Regions from separate parts of the Pseudoalteromonas sp. MelDa3 genome, predicted to be linked through region 3. Evidence: predicted binding sites of a transcription regulator. Region 3 holds the regulator's gene; each other region holds the start of a gene.
What was found. Region 3 encodes sigma-54, which starts transcription at its own class of promoters, with help from an activator protein. Its sites were predicted from a motif close to GTTGGCACGNNNNTNGNNT; they were not measured.
Positions count from the first base shown of each region.

Region 1: a site for sigma-54 is predicted at 2,106-2,124, ahead of CXF89_RS05905 (DUF1328 domain-containing protein). Genes of this name have one in related genera too.
Region 2: a site for sigma-54 is predicted at 2,122-2,140, ahead of CXF89_RS04415 (EF-hand domain-containing protein). Genes of this name have one in related genera too.
Region 4: a site for sigma-54 is predicted at 2,088-2,106, ahead of CXF89_RS02990 (BON domain-containing protein). Genes of this name have one in related genera too.

Region 1 covers NZ_PJBR01000018.1:6,036-10,703, reverse strand. Annotated here, with positions in the region: gene oadA (sodium-extruding oxaloacetate decarboxylase subunit alpha) at 1-1,390, opposite strand, end outside; gene CXF89_RS05910 (OadG family protein) at 1,402-1,644, opposite strand; gene CXF89_RS05905 (DUF1328 domain-containing protein) at 2,164-2,337, shown strand; gene CXF89_RS05900 (hypothetical protein) at 2,396-2,587, shown strand; gene CXF89_RS05895 (YcxB family protein) at 2,720-3,187, shown strand; gene csrA (carbon storage regulator CsrA) at 3,238-3,429, opposite strand; gene CXF89_RS05885 (aspartate kinase) at 3,521-4,668, opposite strand, start outside.
Region 2 covers NZ_PJBR01000011.1:42,154-46,821, reverse strand. Annotated here, with positions in the region: gene trkA (Trk system potassium transporter TrkA) at 1-1,080, shown strand, start outside; gene CXF89_RS04425 (EF-hand domain-containing protein) at 1,162-1,377, opposite strand; gene CXF89_RS04420 (EF-hand domain-containing protein) at 1,476-1,688, opposite strand; gene CXF89_RS04415 (EF-hand domain-containing protein) at 1,829-2,041, opposite strand; gene CXF89_RS04410 (flagellar brake domain-containing protein) at 2,506-3,165, opposite strand; gene CXF89_RS04405 (TrkH family potassium uptake protein) at 3,210-4,661, opposite strand.
Region 3 covers NZ_PJBR01000007.1:113,752-118,419, reverse strand. Annotated here, with positions in the region: gene lptC (LPS export ABC transporter periplasmic protein LptC) at 1-107, shown strand, start outside; gene lptA (lipopolysaccharide transport periplasmic protein LptA) at 97-642, shown strand; gene lptB (LPS export ABC transporter ATP-binding protein) at 639-1,364, shown strand; gene CXF89_RS02425 (RNA polymerase factor sigma-54) at 1,434-2,933, shown strand; gene hpf (ribosome hibernation promoting factor) at 2,960-3,247, shown strand; gene ptsN (PTS IIA-like nitrogen regulatory protein PtsN) at 3,252-3,704, shown strand; gene rapZ (RNase adapter RapZ) at 3,723-4,568, shown strand; gene CXF89_RS02405 (HPr family phosphocarrier protein) at 4,611-4,668, shown strand, end outside.
Region 4 covers NZ_PJBR01000008.1:82,725-87,392, forward strand. Annotated here, with positions in the region: gene suhB (inositol-1-monophosphatase) at 1-419, opposite strand, end outside; gene CXF89_RS02980 (VOC family protein) at 696-1,112, shown strand; gene CXF89_RS02985 (LiaF domain-containing protein) at 1,151-1,813, opposite strand; gene CXF89_RS02990 (BON domain-containing protein) at 2,142-2,708, shown strand; gene CXF89_RS02995 (YqaE/Pmp3 family membrane protein) at 2,781-2,939, shown strand; gene CXF89_RS03000 (hypothetical protein) at 3,319-3,825, shown strand; tRNA gene CXF89_RS03005 (tRNA-Ile) at 4,073-4,149, shown strand; gene CXF89_RS03010 (5-carboxymethyl-2-hydroxymuconate Delta-isomerase) at 4,471-4,668, opposite strand, start outside.

The sequences.
Region 1 (4,668 bases), on a different contig from region 3:
CTTCAACAGTAGGAATAGGCTCAAATGCATCAGGGTTATTACGATTTTTAATAAACTTCAAACCAACTTGTGGAAATAATGCATAAGTTAGTACGTCATCAATTTGCTCATCAGCAAGTGTTAAACCTTGCTCTTGCGCTTCTTTTAATAATTCAGCTTCAAGCGTTGCAAGCTCTGGTGCAATGTTATCTGCAGGGCGACAAGTAATAACCTCTGCTCCATCAAGCACACGCTCTTGTAGCTCTTTATTCATTGGTGCTGGTGTTAAGCCATATTCACCTTTTAATACGCCAGCAGTTTCTTTAGTAATTGTTTTATAACGCTCACCCGTTAGCACGTTAAGTACTGCTTGAGTACCTACAATTTGCGACGTGGGTGTTACTAAAGGTAAAAAGCCAAGATCTTCACGTACACGTGGGATCTCAAGTAAAACTTCATTAAGCTTATCTGCCGCGCCTTGCTCTTTAAGTTGGTTTTCCATGTTTGTAAGCATGCCACCAGGTACTTGAGCTAGTAAAATACGACCATCAACCCCTTTTAAGCTACCTTCAAATGCCGCATATTTTTTACGTACATCTCTAAAGTAAGCAGCAATTTCTTCTAGATGATTTAAATCAAGGTCAGTATCGCGCTCAGTTCCTTCAACTATCGATACAATAGTTTCAGTTGCTGTGTGTCCGTAAGTCATACTCATAGATGAAATAGCGGTATCAAGCATATCAATGCCTGCATCAATCGCTTTTTGATAAGTCGCAGTACTTAAACCAGTTGTAGCGTGGCACTGCATAGCGATAGGAACCGATACGGTTTCTTTAAGTGCTTTAATTAGTTTTTCAGCATCGTACGGCTTTAATAAACCCGCCATGTCTTTAATACAAATTGAGTGACAGCCTAAATCTTCTAATTGCTTAGCAAGAGTCAGCCACATATCAAGCGTATGAACAGGACTTACCGTGTACGAAATAGTACCTTGAGCATGCGCGCCTACTTTTATAGCCGCTTTAATCGCTGTTTCTAGGTTACGTACATCGTTCATTGCATCAAATATACGAAATACGTCAACGCCATTTTTATGTGCGCGTTCTACAAACTTTTCAACTACATCATCAGCGTAATGGCGGTAGCCTAATAGGTTTTGACCGCGTAATAGCATTTGCTGTTTAGTATTAGGCATCGCTTTTTTAAGCGCACGAATACGCTCCCAAGGATCTTCGCCTAAATAACGAATACACGAATCAAATGTAGCACCGCCCCACGATTCAATAGACCAATAACCTGCATCATCTAGCTTGCTAGCAATAGGTAGCATATCGTCTAAGCGCATACGTGTTGCGAGCAATGATTGGTGCGCATCGCGTAATACCAATTCTGTTAATTTTAATTTAGCCATGTGTGTGCCCCTTATTTATTATTTGATTTGTACTGAGCAATGGCAGCACTAATAGCAGCGATGTGCTCATTAGGCACACCTTGAGATTTAAAAGACGGTGATTTAGCTGGTGATGCCTCTGGTTCGCTATAGCGCGTCACCAAATTAGACATAAGCGTTACTGCACCAATTAATATCGACAGAAATACAAACACCCCAACCATACCAGTTAGCATTAAGCTACCAGCCGTTGTGAGTAGAGCACCTATATCCATTTTTCTCCCCCTTGAAACCCATATCGAAAATAAAAAATCGATTTAATTAAATATTTATTCACTGGATAATAACAAAACTAGTCGCTTTGTCTACATCTTGTAAATTGGTAAAACCAATTAAACTATAAACAACATAACACTCAACAAATTTACATGCCATAACCCAGCAATCATGCGCCCTACAATACATACAGAAAATAACGACTATAGCTAATAGTTATATGGAAGTTGTTAATTAACTATTCAACTTAATAAAAATAGCCGCCAAATTTTATAATAAGTACAAAAACACACATCAATTGTTAATTGGTCTTACCAAAAACATTATTTTTAGTGAATATTTACCGGTAACTTGTAACAGTGTGAATAACTTACATAACAAAGCGTAAAAATTACTAACTAACTAATAACTAAAAACACAGTTAAAAACCATAACTGTCTGATATAAGACAAAAATAAACTTTGGCATATAACTGGCATTAGTTATTGTGAGCAAATTTGATAACCAAGGAGAAAACAATGTTACGCTGGACAATTACATTTTTAGTTATTGCTTTAATCGCTGCAGTGTTAGGTTTTGGTGGCATCGCAGGTGCCGCAGCTGGTATAGCAAAAATTATATTTTTTATATTTTTAGTACTTTTAGTGATCTCATTAGTTTCAGGTGCACTACGTGGTAAATCACCCAGGTAGATAAAGCATTCAACTAACAAACACTAAAATTTAATTAATACTTACAAGGAATTACATTATGAATTCAACAACTGTAAAAGCAGCACTAATCGGTCTATTCGCAAGTTTCTTCATCATGGGTTGTGAAGACAATCATGCAGAAGACGCAGGCGAACGTATTGACGAAGCAGTAACTGACGTGCAAAACAAAGTAGAAGATGCATGTGAAAATGTTAAAGAAGGCGTAAACGCTGAAGAAACTAACTGTTAATTCTTCTTGTATCGCTAAAAAACGGCCTTAGGGCCGTTTTTTTGTGTCTGTAATAAAATCACTGACTATAAAGCTGCTCATTTAGCGGTTAGCTTGTTAAAATAAAAAAAACGATATTTAAAGCAAGGCAATATGGCATTTACAACAACCTACACACTAGATAAACCTTACTTTTACGAGTGCTTTGATGAGTCACTCCCGTACAGTAAGCGCGCCAAACCTAAGTACTTTTTACTTGTACTCCTCGTTGCGCTTGGTTTATTTGGCATTTATGTTTTAAACGATCATTACTTAGGATCGTTTATGATCATGCTAGGTGTACTAGAGTGCGTCGCTTTTTACTATCGCAGACCTTGGTGGGTAACCAGACAAATGCTCAGCAGAGCGTCAGGCTCTGAGGTAACACTTACCTTTGATGAGGAAGGCATTAAATCGGCTAATCATTACAAAAGCTTTCAGCTAACTTGGCAAGACATAAGCGAAGTAATAGATACTCAGCAAGGTATTATTATTAAAAATAAAAGCGGAATGCAGTACATTTCAAAACAAATACTAACCCCAGAAATACTCGCCTTTATAAACAAAAAAGCCACTCAGTGAGTGGCTTTTTGACTAGTTGAGTTAATTACTCAACTACGTATACGTGTTGATTAAGCATTGCCCGGATTAGGGTTCGACTTTTCAGCTTGTATGCGCATGTAAATCTCTTCACGATGCACTGATACGTCTTTTGGTGCATTAACACCGATTCGAACTTGATTTCCTTTAACACCTAGAACAGTAACTGTTACTTCGTCACCAATCATTAGGGTTTCACCTACTCTACGAGTTAGTATTAGCATTCTCTTGCTCCCATGTTCCAATAAAAATTATAAGATTCCGCTTAAACATACTAATGAAAATTAGACTGAAAAGTAAGTAAAAACTCTCAATCTATCCATTTTCTGTTAAAAATGCTTTGTGTAATGCACGAACTGCCAACTCTAGGTACTTTTCATCTATTAAAACTGAAATTTTGATCTCAGAAGTCGAGACTAAAACCACATTAATATTTTCCTGCGCTAATGCATCAAAAAATAAACTTGCTACACCAGAATGCGATTTCATACCCATTCCAACAGCAGAAACTTTAGCGACTGTTGGTAATCCGCTTATATTTTGAGCACTGAGTTGAGCTTGATCTTCGCTCAATAATTCAAGTGCTTGCAGATAATCATTCGAGTGCACAGTAAAAGCATAGTCTATTTTTTCAAAGATATGATTAACTTGATTAATCATATCTATTTCGATGCCATTATCAGCAAAAAGTTTCAATATTTTTGAAAGATATTGCGTACCGCTTGGCACACCATCTACTTTAATTAAACATTCGTCACGATTAAACGCAATCCCCGATACCACCTTGCTTGGCATATCGTTCTCCTCAAAACTTATTAATGTGCCTTCATCAGGATTAAAACTAGAAAGCACCCTAAGTGGCACATTGTGTCTACCTGCAGCTTCTACCGAGCGAATATGCAAAACTTTCGCGCCTAAACTTGCCAGCTCCAGCATTTCGGCAAAAGTAACTTGGCTCATTCTGCGCGCGTTAGGTTCAACACGAGGATCTGTAGTATATACGCCGTCAACGTCTGTATAGATCTGGCATTCGTCGGCTTTTATAGCCGCTGCTATTTCTACAGCCGATGTATCGGTGCCGCCGCGTCCAAGCGTTGTAATATTGCCCTCAACGTCACGCCCCTGAAAGCCAGCAATAATAGCAATACGGTTATGCTCAAGCTCATGCTTTAAACGTGTAGCGGCAACGTCTTCAATACGGGCTTTACCAAACATGTTGTCGGTTAGAATATTGACTTGATCGGCTAATAAGCTTACAGCTGAATGACCACGTTTGATAATAGCCATAGCAAGCAGTGATACAGAAACCTGCTCTCCGGTGCTAATAAGTACATCTAGTTCACGGCTACTCGGGCGAGTATCAATTTGTTTGGCGAGGTTAATTAAGCGGTTGGTTTCTCCCGACATAGCAGAGAGAACCACAACCACTTGATGTCCTTGTTGTCTGGTTTTAACAACAAGGT
Region 2 (4,668 bases), on a different contig from region 3:
CGCTCAGAGCAATATTTAAAATACCGCGAAAAACTATTTCAAAACGATGATTTACCAATCGATCATTACATTGCCCCCGAAGCACTGGTCACTAAGTATATTCGCCGTTTAATTGACTACCCTGGTGCTCTGCAAGTATTGCAGTTTGCTGATGGCATGCTCTCGTTAGTAGCCGTAAAAGCTTACTATGGGGGTTTATTAGTAGGTTATGCGTTATCTGCACTTAAAGAACATATTCCTAATGTAGAAACTCGTGTTGCCGCTATTTATCGTCAAGGTAAAGCAATCAAACCACTGGGTACCACCGTTATTGAAGCCGATGACGAAGTATTCTTTATTGCCGCTACAAAACATATACGCGCGGTAATGAACGAGCTACAAAAACTTGAGCGTTCGTACAAAAAAATTATGATAGCTGGTGGCGGTAACATTGGGGCAGGCCTTGCCCGCTCACTTGAAAAAAACCACACCGTTAAACTAATTGAACGCAGTAAAGAACGTGCCGAGCAACTCTCAGAAATGCTCGATAACACGGTCGTTTTTTGTGGTGACGCATCTGATCAAGAACTGCTCTCAGAAGAGCATATTGAACAAGTCGATGTATTTATTGCCGTAACTAACGACGATGAAGCAAACATTATGTCGGCCATGCTTGCAAAACGTATGGGCGCACAAAAAACCATGGTACTTATTCAACGTGGAGCTTACGTTGATTTGGTACAAGGCGGCGAAATAGATATTGCCATATCGCCACAACAAGCAACTATATCAGCGTTATTAACGCACGTACGCCGTGGTGATATTGTTAACGTGTATTCACTGCGTAAAGGCGCAGCGGAAGCCATTGAAGCGGTTGCTCATGGTGATGAAAACACATCTAAAGTGGTTGGTCGTGCGATTGCCGACATAAAACTTCCTGCAGGTACAACCATTGGGGCAATAGTACGTAATGACGATGTGCTGATAGCTCACGATGATACAATTATTATGTCGGGCGATCATGTCATCATGTTTTTAATCGACAAAAAACACATTACCGTTGTAGAAAAACTATTCCAAGTAAGTGCTATATTCCTTTAACTAGTTACTCTAATCAGTTAATTTAATACACAAAAAAGCCGCTGACTAAGGCGGCTTTAATGGAGTATGCTTAAATATTGATTACTGTACTTTTGAAAACTCTTCTTTAGAGATTTCACCATTACCATCAGTATCCAAATCATCAAAAATCTTTACAAGCTGAGGGTTAACCTTTGCTTCTTCCATTGTAATAGCACCGTTACCATCTGCATCAAAAGAGGCAAAATCTACTGCGGCATATGCTGCTGATGAAGATGCTAAAACGATAACTACAAGTGTTGTATTTAATGTTTTCATAATAATATTCCTAGTAATATGGGAAGTCCTTTTCAAAGATCCCTGACTGTGAAAAATGTTTAATCTGAAAAGATTAATTAGTAATTAGTAATTAGTAATTAGTAATTAGCGAATTCTTCTTTAGAAAGCTCGCCGCTACCGTCGGTATCTAGCTCAATAAATTCAGCCATTAAATCGGTATCGACTGCCGCTTCGCTTGGGCTAATTGTGCCGCTACCATCGATATCAAGGCTGTCAAAATCTGATGCTGCAAATGCAGCGGAAGAAGATGCTAGTACTATAAGTGCTAATGCTTTATTTAAATGTTTCATAACTTAATCCTTCAATGTTCTATCAAAAAAATTGCTTCGTTTAACTTAAAACGTAATTTTTCACTTCCTAGTTATCCTCTTTCGTAAGCTCCCTTGCCTACTTAGGTTGTCTTTGGCAACTCAGGATAAATACTTTTTAATTAAGCTTCTGAAAATTCTTCTTTTGATAACTCACCATTTTGGTCAGTATCAAGCTCAGAAAACATGCTCATTAGCTTTGCATCAACTGATGCTTCTGCTTGGCTAATTGTGCCACTGCCGTCTACATCCAGTGTGTCAAAATCTGTTGCAGCAAAAGCGGCTGAAGAAGATGCAATAGCGATAAGTGCTAAAGTTTTATTAATGCTTTTCATAATATGTATCCTTCAAATTTATGTGTGTGCGATTAAGTATTTCACTTTGAATCACGATTTCGTTCAGTACACTTAGACTATTACAACTTAGATGCCAACATTTAAAAGTCAATAATTTTCAATGAGTTAAATTCAAAACGTACAACAAGAAGGCGTTTTTAGAATAATCATTGTTGCCCTTTAGCAACACGTTTTAAAGGGTCTACATTAAAACCATTAAAAACATATAGTTATGTTTATATAAAAAGATACATTTTTAAATGTATGGTTTTAAAAGGAGGGATTTAAAAGAATAATTGAGATAAATTTTAACGAGGAAGCTTTAATAACAAAAAATAAGCTGTAAAAAATAATACGTAATCATTTGTTTTATTTAAATAATAATTTTAATTATGAAAGAGAAAAAAACATTTTATAAATACTGACGTAAAATGCCTTTTTGTTGCAAATAAGCGAAAACCTATTTATTCAACGGTAGGCTCAAGCGCAGAAGGGTCTATAAAATGCTCTTTCATAAAGGCTTTCATTTCATCCTCGCTTGCTAGTAGCTTAATTCCACAGTGCACACCTGCGGCATGCTCTTTAACACTGCAAATTTCACCTTCAAAATCTTTATCACTGCTATTAAGTACGACAGTGCATTGCATATCTTTAATACTTTCAACTTGCTGATCGCCTCTAATATCAAACATTACACCAGTGAGTGAAATGTCTTTAATAAGGCCTTCAAGTACCCTATCGTCACTTAGTTTTAGCTTTGCAGGTAATAAGGTAGGTATGCGTGTTTGTGAGCGTAGCGCAAATAACTGCACTTGCTTTGGAAAGTTTATAAACACGAGTTTAGCGGGATGAGAGGCTACCGACATAATTTGCTGGCGAAACGCAATAACTTGCCCACCACTACCTTCAATAAGCGCTCTTACAACAACCATTACGCCATCACGTAAATAGTCACTCGCCGCAGGTAAACGCTTTGCATTGGGATAATTTAAAATAATAAACTGTTTATCGAGTAAACCAACTAATTCAGTTTTAACACGCTTACTGCTTGTAGGTGTTAATATTTCTAGGTCGACTAAGCTGCCTACACTTATATGCTTTAGCTTTTCTAAATTTGTTGGCATATCCCTTTCCCAATAGTTCGTAATTTAAAACTTAAGCCGCTCGTTTATCCACGCCAAAAAGTAGGCGTAAATAACACTAATAAAGTAAATATTTCTAAACGACCAAACACCATTGCAATGGTAAGCAACCATTTAGCACCATCGGTTATAGCGCCATAATGCGATGCTACATCCCCCAGACCTGGACCTAAGTTATTTAAACAAGCCGCAGTGGCTGAGAACGCAGTTATGTTATCCATACCCGTGCCCATAAGCGCTAACATAATAATAATAAACACCAACGCATATGCAGAGAAAAATCCCCACACGGCTTCTACTACTTTGTCTGGCAACGCCTTTCGACCCAGCTTGATTGAATATATAGCCCGTGGGTGCACCAAACGATTAAGCTCACGCACACCCTGCAAGTACAGTAAGAACACGCGCACTACTTTCATACCACCACCAGTAGAGCCTGCACAGCCACCAATAAAGCTCGAAAATATAAGTAAAATAGGTAAAAACAAAGGCCATGTTGAAAAGTTATCAGTAGCAAAGCCTGCTGTTGTACTCATAGAAACAGCCTGAAATAACGCCTGATCGAGGGTTTCATCGCCATTAGCAAATATTTCGTTAGAGGAAAGTACGGTAAAACAAATAACCACCAGCGCTAATTGAATACACAAAAATACCTTAAACTCAGGGTCTCGAATATAAACTTGTACGTTTCGACTCGCCACTGCCGCGTAGTGCAGGGAGAAGTTAACAGCGGCAATAATTAAAAAGAACACACAAATAAAGTTAATTACAGGGCTGTCAAAGTGCCCCATGGAAGCATCGTAAGTAGAAAAACCACCTATCGCGACCGTTGAGAATGCATGACATATCGCATCAAACCACTCCATCCCTGCTGCCCAATAAGCCAGCATACAAGCAATAGTCAGTGACACATAAATATACCAAAGGTGCTTTGCTGTATCGGCAATTCGCGGGGTCATTTTGGAATCTTTTACAGGCCCAGGTATTTCAGCGCGATATAACTGCATACCACCAACACCTAGCATGGGGAGTATAGCAACAGCGAGTACGATTATACCCATACCGCCAAACCACTGGAGTTGCTGGCGATAAAACAACACCGACTTGGGTAAGTACTCAATACCGGTAAGTACTGTAGCGCCTGTTGTTGTTAAGCCAGAGAATGCTTCAAACACCGCATCGGCGAGCGATAAATTAGGTTCTTGTAAAAATATAAGCGGCAAGGACGCAAACGCCCCAAGTACCAGCCAAAACAAAACAACAATTAAAAAGCCTTCACGCGCTTTTAAGTCACCGTTTTCATGGCGGTTTGGGTAATAAGCCATCATGCCAATAACAACACTAAAGATAAATGCTAAAACAAAAGGAACACCACCACCGTCTTTATATATTAAAGACACCAGTGCCGGAGGCACCATGGTAATACTAAACAGCGCAACAAGTTGGCCAAGAATTTTTATGATGGTACGAAATTGCATTTAGCTT
Region 3 (4,668 bases):
TCACTGGACCCAATTTAAAAATCACTGGTAAAGGCCTAGAAGCCGACTTAAAAACCGAAGTGATAAAACTAATTAACCATACGCGAACCATATATTATGACCAATAAAATATTAAAATCACTTATTATTCCTACACTTATACTAGCGTTTAATAGTAGTGCTGCAGAGCAAAATACGCAACCGGCTGCAAATCAAATTTCAATAAGCGCCGATAAGCAAGAAGGTCAATTAAAAGCTAATGTCGGGATTTTTGAGAAAAACGTTGAAATTATTCACGGTAATCGCCGTATCACAGCCGACCGCTTAGAAGTACATAAACGCGATGAACTTGGTGATAATAAACAATTATTAATTGCTACAGGTAGCCCTGCGTACTTTGAAGAAAAGCAATCAGATGGCACGACTATGAGCGCCAGTGCTGACGAAGTACGTTATGATGTATCTAAGCGTTTTTTAACGCTTGTTGGTAATGCACAAGTATCGCAAGCGGGACAAAAAATAAATGCTAAAAGCATTACCTACGATATAGAGCAGCAGCTAATCAGTGCCGAAAAAGATGAAAACTCAACTGACCGCGTTCACACAATTTTAGTGCCAATCGAGACTAAAAAAAGTAAAAAAAGCGACAAAGGTCAACCATGAGTACATTAAAAGCTGAACTATTAGCAAAGAGCTATAAAGGCCGTGAAGTTGTAAAAAACGTCGGCCTTGAAGTCAAAGCTGGCAGTATTGTTGGCTTACTTGGCCCTAACGGTGCAGGTAAAACCACCACGTTTTATATGATAGTAGGACTTGTACCTAGCGACAAAGGTAAAATATCGATAGACGATAACGATATTACTCTTTTACCTATGCATAGTCGTGCTAGATTAGGCATTGGCTACTTACCGCAAGAGTCTTCAATATTCAGAAAGCTGACTGTTTATCAAAACTTAATGGCCATTTTAGAAACGCGCAAAGAGTTAAATAAACAAGCTAGAGAAGACACTCTCGATAAATTATTAGATGAATTTAGCATACAACACATTCGTGATAGCCAAGGTATGGCATTGTCAGGAGGCGAACGTCGTCGTGTTGAAATAGCACGTGCGCTGGCAGCAGATCCTAAATTTATATTACTGGATGAACCATTTGCAGGTGTTGACCCGATTTCGGTATTAGACATAAAGAAAATAATAGAACATCTTAAAAATCGTGGGATTGGTGTATTAATTACCGATCATAACGTAAGAGAAACCCTTGATGTTTGTGAAAAAGCCTACATTGTTTCTCATGGGGAGCTGATTGCATCAGGTACTCCAGAACACGTATTAAATGATAAAACAGTACGCGATGTTTACTTAGGCGAGCAATTTAGGCTGTAACATTTACGCCATGTCTTTAAGCATCTGCTAGTATTAATTATAACAACATAAAAGGATTGTTAGAGATACATGAGGCAATCACTACAGCTGCGCATGGGCCAGCAACTTACAATGACTCCACAGCTGCAACAAGCTATTCGTTTGTTGCAACTCAGTACATTGGATCTCCAGCAAGAAATACAAGAAGCTCTCGACAGCAACCCGCTATTAGAGGTTGAAGAAGCAGACTATTCAGAAGACGCTGCAGGTAAAAACGAGCAAAAAGCAGATACAGATGACATAACTGTTAGCGCATCTGCCGATGATGCTCCAAGTGAATACGAACAAGATAGTGGTGAAGCACTTGCAAAAGACACGCTAAGTGACGACATGGCTATGGATGTTAGTTGGGATGAGTACATGAGTGCCGCCCCAGCAGCATCATCGGGTCCGATGCCTGAAGACGAATCAATATACCAAGGCGCCTCTACTGAAACGCTCCATGAGTATTTAATGTGGCAGTTACAACTAACGCCATTTAGCCCTACAGACGAAGCTATTGCTATTGCGATTGTAGAAGCCGTCGATGATTCAGGTATTTTAACACTAAGCTGCGAAGAGATTTTAGAAAGCTTTAATCAAGAAAACGAAGATGATAACGAAGTCGAACTTGATGAAATTGAAGCTGTATTAAAACGCATCCAACTGTTTGATCCTGTTGGTATTGCTGCACGTAGTTTACAAGAGTGTTTGTGTATTCAGCTTAACCAGTTTGATAAAGAAACACCTTACATTAATGAAACAAAAATGATTTTAACCGAGCATATTGATTTATTAGCTGCTCGTGACTATCGTACATTAATGAAGAAAACTAAGCTCAAAGAAGAAGAGCTTAAGGAAGTAATGACATTAATACATACTCTTAGCCCTAAACCTGCAGATACTATTGTAAGAGAAGAATCTGAGTATGTTATTCCTGATGTGTCAGTTAAAAAAATTAAAGGCCGCTGGGTTGTTGAGTTAAACCCAGACAGCATGCCTAAAATTCGTGTTAATAGCCAATACGCGGCAATGTCTCGCACTGTAAAATCCAGTGGTGACAGCCAGTTTATTCGCTCGCATTTACAAGAAGCTAAATGGTTTATTAAAAGCTTAGAAAGTAGAAACGACACGCTATTAAAAGTAACAAATTGTATTGTTAAGCAACAACAAGGCTTTTTTGAACACGGTCCTGAAGCCATGAAACCAATGGTTTTAAATGATGTTGCTGAAATGGTAGAAATGCACGAATCAACAATTTCGCGCGTAACAACCCAAAAGTATATGCACACACCCCGTGGTATATTTGAGCTTAAATATTTTTTCTCAAGCCATGTAAGCACCGAAAACGGTGGTGAATGTTCATCTACAGCAATCCGTGCGCTTATCCGAAAATTAATCGCAGCAGAAAACTCAGCAAAACCATTGAGTGATAGCAAAATAGCGGATATATTGGCTGAGCAAGGAATTAAAGTAGCGAGACGTACAATCGCAAAATACCGCGAATCTCTGGCTATTCCACCGTCAAATCAACGTAAAAGTTTGATTTAAGACGCAAAAAAAAGAGGGTAATGCTTATGCAACTAAACTTAACTGGTCGTCACGTAGAATTAACCGATTCACTAAGAGACTATATTAATACCAAATTTGCGAAGCTAGAAAGACACTCTGATCATATTAATAATGTTCATGTCATTCTCGATGTAGAAAAATTAAATCAAAAAGCAGAAGCCACCATACACGTAAGCGGTGCTGAGTTATTTGCCTCTACAGAACATCAAGATATGTATGCCGCCATTGACTCGTTGATCGACAAGCTCGATCGACAAGTAATTAAACACAAAGAGAAGCTTGCTCGACACTAATATGATGAAATTAAGCTCACTTATATGCCAGGACTGCAGCAAAGCTGCGGTCCTTTTTAATAGCAAAAAAAGAATTTTAGAGTTCATTAGCGAACTTGCTCACGACAAACTTCCGTATTTACCGCAACAAGATATTCTTAATGCTTTAATGAGCAGAGAAAAATTGGGTAGTACAGGTATAGGGCGTGGCATTGCCATTCCTCATGGAAGAATGAGCGGTGCAGAAGAGCCTTTGGCTTTAGTACTCGTTAGCGAAACTCCAATAAATTTTGATGCAATCGATAATCGCCCTGTTGATATTTTCGTCGCACTCATCGTACCAGATGGCGATAACCAGCAGCACTTAAAGACTCTAGCAACTATTGCTGATAAACTAAACAACAAAGATTTTTGTAAACAGTTACGCAGTGCAAAATCAGATGCTGAGCTTTACCAAGTTATTGTCAATCAATCATAGTTTTATAAAGGGTGTTAAATGGAGTTAATTATCATAAGCGGCCGTTCTGGTTCTGGAAAGTCGGTTGCTTTACGCGTTGTAGAAGATTTAGGTTATTATTGCGTAGATAATATTCCAGTTAACTTGCTTCCTTCATTAGTTCGCAGTGTGTCTGATAGCTACGATAAAATTGCTGTTAGCATTGATGTGCGGAACATCCCTAAACAACAAGATGAATTTAACGATATTCTTGAATACTTGCCTGGCTTTGCAAAACCTACGTTATTTTATTTAGATAGCGACGATCAAACATTGATCAAACGTTTTTCTGAAACTCGTAGATTACACCCACTATCAATTGACTCGTTGCCTCTTGATTTAGCCATCAAAAAAGAAAAAGAATTACTTGATGTATTAATCACCCGCGCCGACTTTATGATAGATACGACTGATTTAAGCGTTCATCAACTTGCTGAATCTATTCGTGAAAAGATTTTAGGTAAAAAAGATAAGCAACTGATTGTCACGTTTGAATCGTTTGGTTTTAAACACGGCATACCAAAAGAAGCTGATTATGTATTTGATGCACGCTTTTTACCAAATCCACATTGGGAACCTGAATTAAAACCTTTAAATGGGTTAGATCAACCCGTTAAAGATTATTTGGCCAATCACAGCATAGTGCAAAAATTCACATGGCAAATTCAAACATTTGTACAAACGTGGTTACCGCACTTAGAGCGAAATAACCGCAGTTATTTAACCATTGCCATTGGGTGTACTGGCGGACAACATCGCTCTGTATATTTAGCGCAAACTATTGGTGAAAGTTTTGCAATGACACATCCCAATGTAAAAATTCGCCATCGCGAACAAGAAAAATAATATAGCTGAATAATCACCTGTTCAGCTTAGGTAGAGTAAGTTATGCATTGTGAAGACACTTTTTTAATAAAAAACAAATTAGGCTTACACGCCAGAGCAG
Region 4 (4,668 bases), on a different contig from region 3:
AGACGTTTGCTGTTTAACTGAGTGCCTTGTCCGCGAGACGCAGTGAAAAGCTCGCCACGAATTGGATCATAAATAACAGCTTGGTCTAAACGACCTTTAACTTTAAGTGCGATAGAAACCGCGTAATGAGGGATACCTTTGATGAAGTTAGTTGTTCCATCGATAGGATCTACAATCCATTGGTAATCATCATCCTTGCCTTTATGCTCACCTAATTCCTCACCAACAATAGAGTGAGTAGGGTAAGACTGTAAAATAGTGTCACGAATTACGGCTTCGGCTTCTTTATCAATGTTAGTTACTAAGTCGTTAGCGCCTTTTTGTTGCACTTCAACTTTTGATAAATCTTCACTTGCGCGAAGTAAAATTTTGCCTGCGTTGCGCGCAGCGCGAACCGCAATGTTTAACATTGGATGCATGGTATTACCTTTGGGTTGTAAAAGAACGTTTATATATTTCAGCCGGCGTATTTTAGCGACTTTTGACATAAAGTAAACAATAAACCCCAAATACTTATGTTTGTTTTTTATGCAAGATTGAAATGTGTATATATTTTTAAAAAATAATAATGAGCAATTAATAAGTCATTATGTTCCTTTATGTGTTTATTAAATCGAATTAATTTTAAATAACGCTTTACCTAAAGTTAGCTTGAGGTTTTATCGTGCTCCTAACTTAATTGATAGGACAACATTATGCATTTAGAGCACGTAAACTTAGTCGCGAGTGATATAGATAGCATGCTTAAATTTTATCGCGCTGTATTTCCACATTGGTCGATTAGAAGTGAGGGCAGAGGCGATTGGCATGGAAAACCAAGACGCTGGGTACACTTTGGAGATGACACGCATTACATTGCGATAAGCGATCATGGTGAGGGTGAAAACAGAAACTTATCGGGTCATCAAGTTGGTTTTGCACACTTTGCTTATGTAACTAGTAACTTAAATGAAGTAGTAGCACGCTTAAATAAAACGGGTTTTGGGATAAGTAAGCAAGGTAGTGAGAACCCTTTTAGAAAGAATGTTTATTTTATTGACCCCGCAGGGTTTGAAGTAGAATTTGTAGAATATTTAAGTGATATCCCAAGTGAGCGAAATAACGATTTATAATAGGTTAAGCACCGCAAAGTGCGGTGCTTAACGAGGCTTTATGAACGATTATTTCCAGCGCCAAGTTGTGTTTTTAGCTCATTAGCAAAGCTCATAAATTTTTCTTTAATTGTGCGCTTTATTTTTACTTCGACTGAGCCCATTACTGCCTTTCCTTCAATATGAATAGTAGGACCTTGGCGTTTGTTAAGCGACACAGATTTATTTTCAAGGCTACTTAAAATACAAAACATTTTAGACACTACATTTACATGCTCTGGTACGTAAATCTCATCACTACCAAAAATACAGTTAACGTGAATAGTTACATTTTGATGCGCAAAAATGGCATCGGTAAAATCTAGCACCACCGATCCCATAAAGTTACTCAAATATATATTCTTTGGCACGACCCACTGACCGCTTCGCTCGTTAGAGCCTAAAATGCTGCGTAATGTAAAATCATCATCACTGTTTTGTTGTGCACTATAATGTGGTGTAAATTGCGATTGTTTTTCTGCTTTATATTGCTGATCAGTATTAAGTGTTAAATCTTCTACTAAGGCTAAAAGAGCTTCGTTATTAGGTGCATCCATCGCGTTATCTAAGCGTCTCTCAAATGCATCAACAGAAATAACCCCATGACTGTAATTATAAATTAATTGATCAATTACTTGTTCGCGTACTTGCTCTATTGGGCGGTCTTCGACTTTTACAGACATGGGGCATTCCTTATTATATTTACTATTAATACAGCTCTTGATGTTTATATGCAAAGCACGCACCAAATATAATAACCTTAATTATCAATGATTTAATTTTAAATGATGTTTTATGTTTTGTTATATTAACGATAGATTAACCAAAAATGCAATTATCTAGTTATTTTCACTATTTGAGAAAGTTTTACCGAGTAGCCTGTAAATAGTTACACAGCTATAGATAGTGCCTTATCCCAAAATTACATCAAGTTATTGAAATATATATATAAATAAAGTTGGCCTAAAGCTCGCATTAGTTAAAGTGTCTTTAATCAAAAGGAGAAAGATTATGAAAACATTTAACAAATCTATTATCGCAGCTCTAGTTCTTGGTACTACGGCTATGGGTGCCCAAGCAAACAGCTGGGAAAACGAAAGTAAAGATGCTTGGATTGATGGTAAGGCAGAAACAGTTCTACTTATGAACACTAATCTAAACAACTTTGACATTAACACTGATGTAAAAAATGGCAAGGTAGTACTTACAGGTAAAGTTAATAGCGAGCTTGATAAAGAGCTAGCAGAAGAACTTGTACTTAGCCTAGATGGCGTATCTGATGTTGAAAACAGCCTTACCGTTGTTAAAAGCATGGACACAAAAGATAGAAGCAAAGACATGATGGACGATGATGATAACGACTTAACGGACGCTAAAATCACCACTGTAATCACAACTCGCTTCCTGTTTGATTCAGAAGTTGGTGGTACAGACATCGATGTTGATACCGACAACGGTGTAGTAACTCTGAATGGCTCAGTAGAGTCTGAAGCTGAAAAGCAGCTAGCAGTTGAAATTGCTAAAAATGCTGAAGATGTTCGTGACGTAGTTGATAAACTATCTATTACTGCTGAATAACACAGTATAGTTAAGGCCCACTAACACTGGGCTTTACGCCTTTTTAATGCTTAATTTAAATGGAGTTTAATCATGGATATTATTCGTATAATACTTTCAGTTTTATTGCCGCCATTAGGTGTATTTTTGCAAGTTGGCTTAGGTATGCATTTTTGGTTAAATATTGTATTAACACTGTTAGGTTATTTCCCAGGGTTAATACATGCAATCTACATTATTGCGAAAAAATAATGACAGATTATATATTGTGTAAGCCGACTACTGAGGTTTAGCTAAATAAAAACTTCAGTACTGATCGGCTCACAATATCAGTTTTTAAAGTAAATATTTTTTATCAAAATCTAATTTTTAATTGACTCAAACTAAGTGATTTATTTCTTGTAACTCACTCCCAACATTCCCTCAGCCACACCTATCGTTTACTTCAATTAAGCTTTCTAACTAACAGCAGTGTTCTGATTCTGTATTGATGCCATTTAGGAAGTCTTTAACATTAGTTTGTTTATATATCTACAATACGCGATTAATTACTCTATTATTAAGTGGCAATATTACCATCACTTCTAGTGTTATCATTAAACCAAGTTTTTACGCATATTGAGGTAGCTAATTGAATATTCGACTTATACTGTCAGGCGTTGTGTCATTCGTTTTTTATTTTAGTTGGGCCTACTGGGCAAATAGTTCGGCAGATATTGCTAAATCTGTCACGTTTCAAGCTGCATTAGTACAAGGTTTGTATAGTGGATTTGTAACGCTGTTTTTTACTTTTATTTTAGAAAAGGTCGTCAACAAGTATAAGTCTAGTTATGTAACGCTTGCGTTTGTAACTCCAATTATTTGTATGTTTCATTCTAAAACACCACAAAACGTAGCAATACGACAAAGCTTCAATAATGCAATTAACTCTAGCGCCTCGTATTTAGGTAACAAAAAAATAGCAGGTGTACTTTTTGCACCTATTATTCCGATTACTGTTCAATCGAGCTTAGTGATTATGGTGAATGTAATTAATCAGACACCTAATTTGGCACTTACAGTAGCCCCAAGCATATTTTTTACAGCCTTGTATGCCTACACATATATGTTAGCTTTACTTAAAAAAGTAGAGCGTTAAATATAAAAGACTACATGTGGGGGGAAGGTTTTTATAATTTAATGCAGAAAATATCATGGGAAATATCTTACATTTTATGCTTATACCCACCTAAAAGATTACTATTTAAGCAGTTAGCTTACTGATTGTTAAAATAAAGGTGTTTGGTAGTGACAAGCACCTAAAAAGTTTTTATACTGCAACCCGCTTTAGTCGCTCTGTGACTGAACGCTTCAAAAATTAACTGCCTAGCAGTTATATAAAAGTTGGCCCCTTAGCTCAGTTGGTTAGAGCACACGACTCATAATCGTTAGGTCCCCAGTTCGAGTCTGGGAGGGGCCACCACTTTTACAAACTTTCCAAAAAAATACCTACTCAAATTATTTAATGCTACATGAATTTAATATCGTGTAATTTATTATTCTTTATTTACCCCTAATAATAAATATAATTTAAATAAAGTTAATCCATAGATTAAGCTAAGCTTTCTTAAATTTGAAAGAGTGCGAATGCACTATTAAATTCCAGCGTTAGATCGGACGCTATTCATGCTCTGTCTTGTAAATAATAATGAGCTGCATCTGATTTCAGAATACAAAAAAAGCCCCTATTGGGGCTTTTTACTTGCTAGTGTTTACTTCTATTGCTCAAAACTACAAGAGTTAACTAATTTTTACGGTATATCTCATGCTCAATATCGTAAATATTTACGCTTAGGCTGTCTGATGCTCTGCAGTATGTTTTTAAGCATGAAAGTAGCAGTTCGCTTAACATTTGTTTTTGCTCAATTGAGCGCCCAGCCAATATATGTACCGCGATATGTATAAACCCTGATTTTCCTGCGCCAAGTTGATATTGCTGATA